2 regions of the Bacillus sp. EA-CB0995 genome follow, and region 1 is predicted to be linked to the other one. Evidence: a T-box and tRNA genes for the amino acid it is inferred to sense, from the RefSeq annotation. Region 1 holds a T-box; the other holds one or more tRNA genes.
The links. A T-box is a leader RNA that pairs with one kind of tRNA and senses whether it is charged. The one in region 1 lies ahead of ileS (isoleucine--tRNA ligase), so its partner is inferred to be a tRNA-Ile.
Positions count from the first base shown of each region.

Region 2: it has a tRNA-Ile gene. The T-box ahead of ileS (isoleucine--tRNA ligase) is inferred to sense a tRNA for this amino acid. The anticodon was not compared.

Region 1 covers NZ_CP169269.1:1,735,510-1,738,933, forward strand. Annotated here, with positions in the region: gene ACEWFJ_RS09185 (YggT family protein) at 4-270, shown strand; gene ACEWFJ_RS09190 (YlmH family RNA-binding protein) at 283-1,056, shown strand; gene divIVA (septum site-determining protein DivIVA) at 1,151-1,657, shown strand; T-box leader at 1,709-1,928, shown strand; gene ileS (isoleucine--tRNA ligase) at 2,011-3,424, shown strand, end outside.
Region 2 covers NZ_CP169269.1:1,390,075-1,393,498, forward strand. Annotated here, with positions in the region: gene ispG (flavodoxin-dependent (E)-4-hydroxy-3-methylbut-2-enyl-diphosphate synthase) at 1-115, opposite strand, end outside; partial or broken gene ACEWFJ_RS07240 (hypothetical protein) at 271-452, opposite strand; partial or broken gene ACEWFJ_RS07245 (DUF1189 domain-containing protein) at 674-1,440, opposite strand; tRNA gene ACEWFJ_RS07250 (tRNA-Ile) at 1,665-1,738, shown strand; gene sodA (superoxide dismutase [Mn]) at 1,963-2,574, shown strand; partial or broken gene ACEWFJ_RS07260 (MFS transporter) at 2,761-3,424, shown strand, end outside.

The DNA.
Region 1 (3,424 bases):
GCTATGCTGATGATTTTACAAATTTTGCTCTATGTAATAAAAATTTATTCTTGGGCGCTTATTATCTATATCCTACTATCTTGGTTTCCGGGAGCAAGAGAATCAACATTCGGAGAATTTTTAGCACGCATTTGCGAGCCGTATTTGGAACCGTTTCGCCGCTTTATCCCATCAATTGGAATGATTGATATTTCACCAATTGTAGCAATTATTGTACTAAATTTAGCTAGTTCAGGATTGATACGCGTATTTGAATTTTTTGTGAGGTAAGAGGATATATACATGAGCATCTATGAACATTTTAGATCTGAAGAAACAGTTTTCGTTGATAAAGTGTTAGAATGGAAGCAAGCGGCAGAGGAATATCATCAAGTGAAACTTACTGATTTTCTTGACCCACGTGAACAGCAAATTGTTTCTATGATTGTTGGACATCAAGGAGATGCTGCGTTTCAGTTCTATGGAGCTACTCCGAGTGCAGAAAGAAAGCGGGCATTAATTTATCCAACTTATCTTATGCCGAATGAGGAAGAGTTTCAAGTAGAAGTATTAGAAATTGACTATCCTTCTAAATTTTATACACTGGAACATCGTCAAATATTAGGAGCATTTATGTCTCTTGGATTAAAGAGAGAAAAATGCGGAGATATTTGGCTCCAACAAAATCGTGCCCAAATAGTAGTTGCAAAAGAAGTTGTTTCGTACATAGAAATGAATTTACAATCAATTGGAAGAACAAAAGTGTCTTTAGCACCTGTGTCATCTGATCATGTGTTACATATGCAAGAACAGTGGGATGAAAAATCGGGGACAGTTTCGGCGCTTCGATTAGATGTACTAATAGCGGAAATGTTTCATATATCTCGTCAAAAAGCACAGCCATTTATTAAAAATGGTCTTGTAAAAGTGAATTGGAAAGTAGTTGAGCAATCTGCGTATGATTGTTTTCCAGGAGATGTATTTTCTGTCAGAGGTTATGGCAGGGGTAAATTACTCACTGTTGATGGAAAAACAAAACGCGATAAATGGAGAATTTTGTATGGAATCTTAAAATGATTTCTTTTTTTAGAAGGAAAATCTCCCATTTTGTCGAAGAAAAGATATAATTAAAAAAAGGAAATTTTAGATAACCTACTTGGAGGTGGCGTTTGTGCCGTTAACACCGTTAGATATTCATAATAAAGAATTTAGTCGTGGCTTTCGCGGCTATGATGAGGATCAAGTAAATGAATTTCTTGATCAAGTCATTAAAGATTATGAATTAGTGATTCGTGAGAAGAAAGCGTTAGAAGAAAAAGTCGCACAACTAGAAGGGAAATTAGAGCATTTCTCCAATATTGAAGATACATTAAATAAATCTATTGTTGTAGCGCAAGAAGCAGCAGAAGAAGTAAAACGTAATGCACAAAAAGAAGCAAAGTTAATTGTTCGTGAAGCAGAGAAAAATGCGGACCGTATTATTAACGAAGCGTTAGTAAAATCAAGAAAAGTGGCATTTGACATTGAGGAATTGAAAAAGCAAGCGAAAGTGTTCCGTACACGTTTCCGTATGCTAATAGAAGCACAGCTTGAAATGTTAAACAATGATGATTGGGACAAGCTAATTGAGTTAGAAGAAGAAGTAGATGAACTTCTTAAGAAAGAAGAAACAGTGTAAGCTTGACGTTTTTCTCATTATTACATATAATTCTATACAACATAATTTTTTAGAAAAACGAAGATAGGGATAAGTACTTTTTTCATACCTTATATAGCGAACTGAGGACGGTGGAAGCTCAGAATAAGGAGAGAATGGGAATATCACCCTGGAGTTCCTCGCTGAATAATAAAGTAAGCGCAGGCGTGTATTCGCGTTAAGAATATAAAGAGGATTGCTATATGTAGTAGTCTACTAGGGTGGTACCGCGGGAGACCTTCTCGTCCCTTTTTTGGGGGATGAGAAGGTCTCTTTTTTATTCCATTTATTTAGAAAAAATGCCTTTCTTTTATATATTTAAGGAGGAGTTAAGCATGGAGTACAAAGATACATTATTAATGCCAAAAACAGAATTTCCAATGCGTGGAAATCTACCGAAACGTGAGCCTGTAATGCAAGAAAAATGGGCTGAAATGGACATTTATGAAAAAGTACAAGAACGTACAAAGGGACGTCCACTATTCGTACTACATGATGGACCTCCATATGCGAATGGTGACATTCATATGGGACACGCGTTAAATAAAGTGTTAAAAGATTTTATTGTACGCTATAAATCAATGAACGGTTTTTCAGCACCATATGTACCAGGTTGGGATACGCATGGATTACCAATCGAGCAAGCTTTAACAAATAAAGGCGTTAAGCGTAAAGAAATGACAGTTGCTGAGTTCCGTAAACTTTGTGAAGAATACGCATATGAGCAAGTAAGCCGTCAGCGTGAGCAATTTAAACGTTTAGGTGTACGTGGTGATTGGGATAATCCATACATTACATTAAAGCCAGCGTACGAAGCACAGCAAATTAAAGTATTTGGTGAAATGGCGAAAAAGGGCTACATTTATAAAGGTCAAAAACCTGTTTACTGGTCTCCGACAAGTGAATCTGCATTAGCAGAAGCGGAAATTGAATATAAAGATAAAAAATCTGCATCTATTTACGTAGCATTCCCTGTAAAAGATGGAAAAAATGTTTTAGAAGGTGACGAGAAGTTCATTATTTGGACAACAACACCTTGGACATTGCCAGCTAACTTAGGTATTTCTGTTCATCCAGAACTTGAATACAGTATCGTAAAAGTAGATGATGCAAAATATATCATTGCTTCTGAGCTACTCGAAACAGTTTCAAAAACATTAGAGTGGGAAAACACAGAAGTTGTTAAAACAGTAAAAGGTAGCGAGCTTGAGTATACAGTGGCTAAGCATCCATTTTATGACCGTGATTCTTTAGTTATGCTTGGTGAACATGTTACAACAGATGCTGGTACAGGTTGTGTACATACAGCACCAGGACACGGGGAAGATGACTTCCTTGTTGGGAAACAATATGGCTTAGAAGTTCTTTGTCCAGTTGATGATAAAGGTGTATTAACAAGTGAAGCGCCTGGATTTGAAGGGTTATTCTACGATAAAGCAAATAAACCAATCACGGAAAAATTAGAAGAGGTTGGTGCATTATTAAAATTAACATTTATTACGCATTCTTATCCACACGACTGGAGAACGAAACAACCAATTATTTTCCGTGCAACTGCACAGTGGTTTGCATCTATTGAAGCATTCCGCAGTGAATTATTACAAGCTGTAGAGGAAACAAAGTGGGTACCAGCATGGGGTGAAACACGCCTTCATAACATGGTTCGTGACCGCGGTGACTGGTGTATTTCTCGACAACGTGCGTGGGGTGTTCCGATTCCTGTATTCTATGCAGAAAACGGTGATCCAA
Region 2 (3,424 bases), 350 kb from region 1:
CATCATGCGTTTTTGTTGTTGTCATACTTTGTATAATTAATTCATTATTACCGCCGATTGTTAAATTTCCAACTTTAACAGGACGTGTTTTTGTACGATGAGTTATTTCATTCACGAATAGATCGCTCTCCTTATAAAAGAAGTTTCTTATTTTGTAGACAAATACATTTATATTGTATGCAGTATTTGTCTCGTGAAGCCAAATGTCTAGCTTCACTTTTTCTATTGTATCAGCGCTTTGCTGCAATTGACAAGAATTATGTGATACTGTTATGGATAGAGAGGGAATTTGTATTTTTTCCCAATTTGTAATTTTGCAGGAGATTCACTTTGGTTTAATCCTTTAAAATCTGTAACAACCTTTTCAATAGAAGGGATTTTTTTTTGTTAATTTCCTCTGTAATGGATAGAACGGTATCGCCTGTTTTTATTTCAATGATTTTATATTTTGTTGATGATATATTTTCTTTTTGGTCGTTTTTTGAAGCTTTAGCCGAAGTTTCTTTTGTTTTGGAATATGTATGAAGTAACGGTAAAGTGCCGATTGTCATATCGTAGTACAAGACGTAACCGAGAACAAGCAACAATAAGACACCGCCAAGTCTTTTCATATTTCTTCACTCCTTTGTAGAGAAATATATGCTTGTCCAAAAAAATGCCTTGAAGGCATTTTTTATAGTGAATTTTTTTCTTTTGGTTTTGGTACTTCTTTTATTGTTAAATAAAGAACAATCAGAACAACGGTAATAAATAGGAACAACGAGCCTGGGACGTTAATTTTTAACAAATCCATTATCATAAAGAATATAGTTGGGATTGTATAGCTGTAGGCAGTTAATGTCCAAATTTGTTTGTACGATAGTTTACGCTGTCCGCTCATTGCAGAGCCGATAAATGCTAATAGCGTAACGCCAAGGAATGTAATGAAGAGTTGGAATAAGTAAATAAGTATTCCGATAACGAACATAGCAATTGGATATATGCTATCGACAAATGAAACTAATTCTTGAATATCTTTTTTTCAAAAGTCGTATTTCCTAAGTCACTATATGGAAATGATTGTGTTTTTTGTTCTGCTGTTGAAATCACTTTATCTTTTAAGATGAACACACCATCTCGGTTGGAATATGCACTTGCATCCGTTGCATTTGGATCAAATACAAAAATAAAATCTGTGTCATCTTTTACAATGGGTTTGTCGATGTCTGCGTGAAGTTCGCCATTTTCAATTTTAAAATCAGGTACATCTTTTTCGATAGAATGATTAACCAGACTAATGCCATCTTGAATGAAACTTCCAAATAGAATCGTTTTTGGAACGGTAGCAAGTAAACATAGCAACATTATGTAAAGAATCGTTTTTCCGATTTTTTGAAAACGAAAAAGTGCCATCTCTTTTGGTGCATATAAACTTTTAAACAATTGCGTAAATATGGACATGAATTCACTTCCTTCTTTTAAATATATTGATTTACCATCCCATTGTAACGTACGTTTCTAAAGAATCACAAGATATATCATGTGTGATATGAAAATGCAATTGACACATTTCTTTTCATTATGGTAAATTTATCTTACATTTTTATATGTAATCATACATTCTAGAGTAGTTTAGTTGATTAGAGTATACAGGATACCTTGGCAGTTATTCGTATATGTATTGTGGACCTTTAGCTCAGCTGGTTAGAGCAGACGGCTCATAACCGTCCGGTCGTAGGTTCGAGTCCTACAGGGTCCATATCCATTTCACATATTGATACATAGCACATATGCTTCCTTATAGAAGGAAGCTTTTTTACGAAATTTATGAGCATTTCGTTTGAAAAGAAATGGAAAATTTGCTACTTTAATGTTAGCGAGGCAATACGTTAAATTTGTTTTCACCTCTATGTAATTAGGGTAAAATGAATTTGTATGCCGAGTCATTATCGGCAAATACATACAAATGGGAGGAATATAACAATGGCAAAACATGAATTACCAAATTTACCTTATGCGTATGATGCATTAGAACCTCATTTTGACAAAGAAACAATGAACATCCATCATACAAAACATCACAACACATACGTAACAAATTTAAATGCTGCATTAGAAGGACATGCGGAATTAGCAGAAAAAAGTATTGAAGAATTAGTTGCAAGCTTAAACGAGGTGCCAGAGGCAATCCGCACAGCAGTACGCAATAACGGTGGTGGACATGCAAACCACTCTTTATTCTGGACAATCCTTTCTCCAAATGGCGGCGGACAACCAGTAGGTGAACTTGCAAGCGCAATTGAAGCAAAATTCGGCAGCTTTGATGCATTTAAAGAAGAGTTTGCAAAAGCAGGCGCAACTCGCTTCGGTTCTGGTTGGGCATGGCTTGTTGTAAACAATGGTGAGTTAGAAGTAACAAGCACACCAAACCAAGATACTCCATTAATGGAAGGTAAAACTCCAGTTTTAGGACTAGACGTTTGGGAGCATGCATACTACTTACATTACCAAAATCGTCGTCCTGACTACATCGGTGCATTCTGGAACGTTGTAGATTGGAACGCAGTTGAAAAACGTTACCAAGACGCAAAATAATTATAATTGTAAAAGCTAGGAGATGTTTCTCCTAGCTTTTTTTGTTTTCTTACACCGGTCCGATTGGTAGAGTTCACATCAATGGAGAAAGATGCTCCATTGAAAGAAGTTTCACTTTCCCTCTTCTTCTTTACATAATTGTGTTCTTCTTTGGAAGACTAGAACATGAAGTAAAGGAGAGTTCATATGAAATGGAAACATTTAATTGGCGATGTTGAGGTGAATCGTGACTTAGTATTATTACTCATAATTGGCGGGTTATATGCGTTGGCTATTTCATTGTCGAATACGTTTGTTAATATTTATTTATGGAAACAAACGAAGGACTTTGTGAATATTGGCCTTTATAATTTAGCAAGCGTTGTTTTACAACCACTGACATTTCTTGTTGCCGGAAAATTAGCGAAACGAGTAGATCGTACGATTTTGCTCCGAATCGGCGTGACAACATTAGCTATTTTTTTATTGTTGTATTACTAACAGGAACGAATGCTTCGCAGTATATTTTACTAATCGGCAGTTTGCTTGGAATGGGATATGGATTTTACTGGCTCTCATTTAATTTATTAACATTTGAAATTACAGAGCCGGAGACACGTGATTTTTTTAACGGATTTCTCGGATTGCTTAGCTCATTTTCGGGTATGATTGGTCCAATTGCATCCGGATTTATCATTTCGCGTATGGAAAAGTGGAGTGGTTATACATTCGTTTTTTTTCTATCTTTAACCTTATTTACTATTGCAATTGTCGTCAGCTTTTTTCTTACAAAGCGTGAATGTGAAGGGCGTTATGAACTTGTTGAAGTAATGAAAGAGAGAAAGGTTAATAAAAACTGGGGAAGAATTAC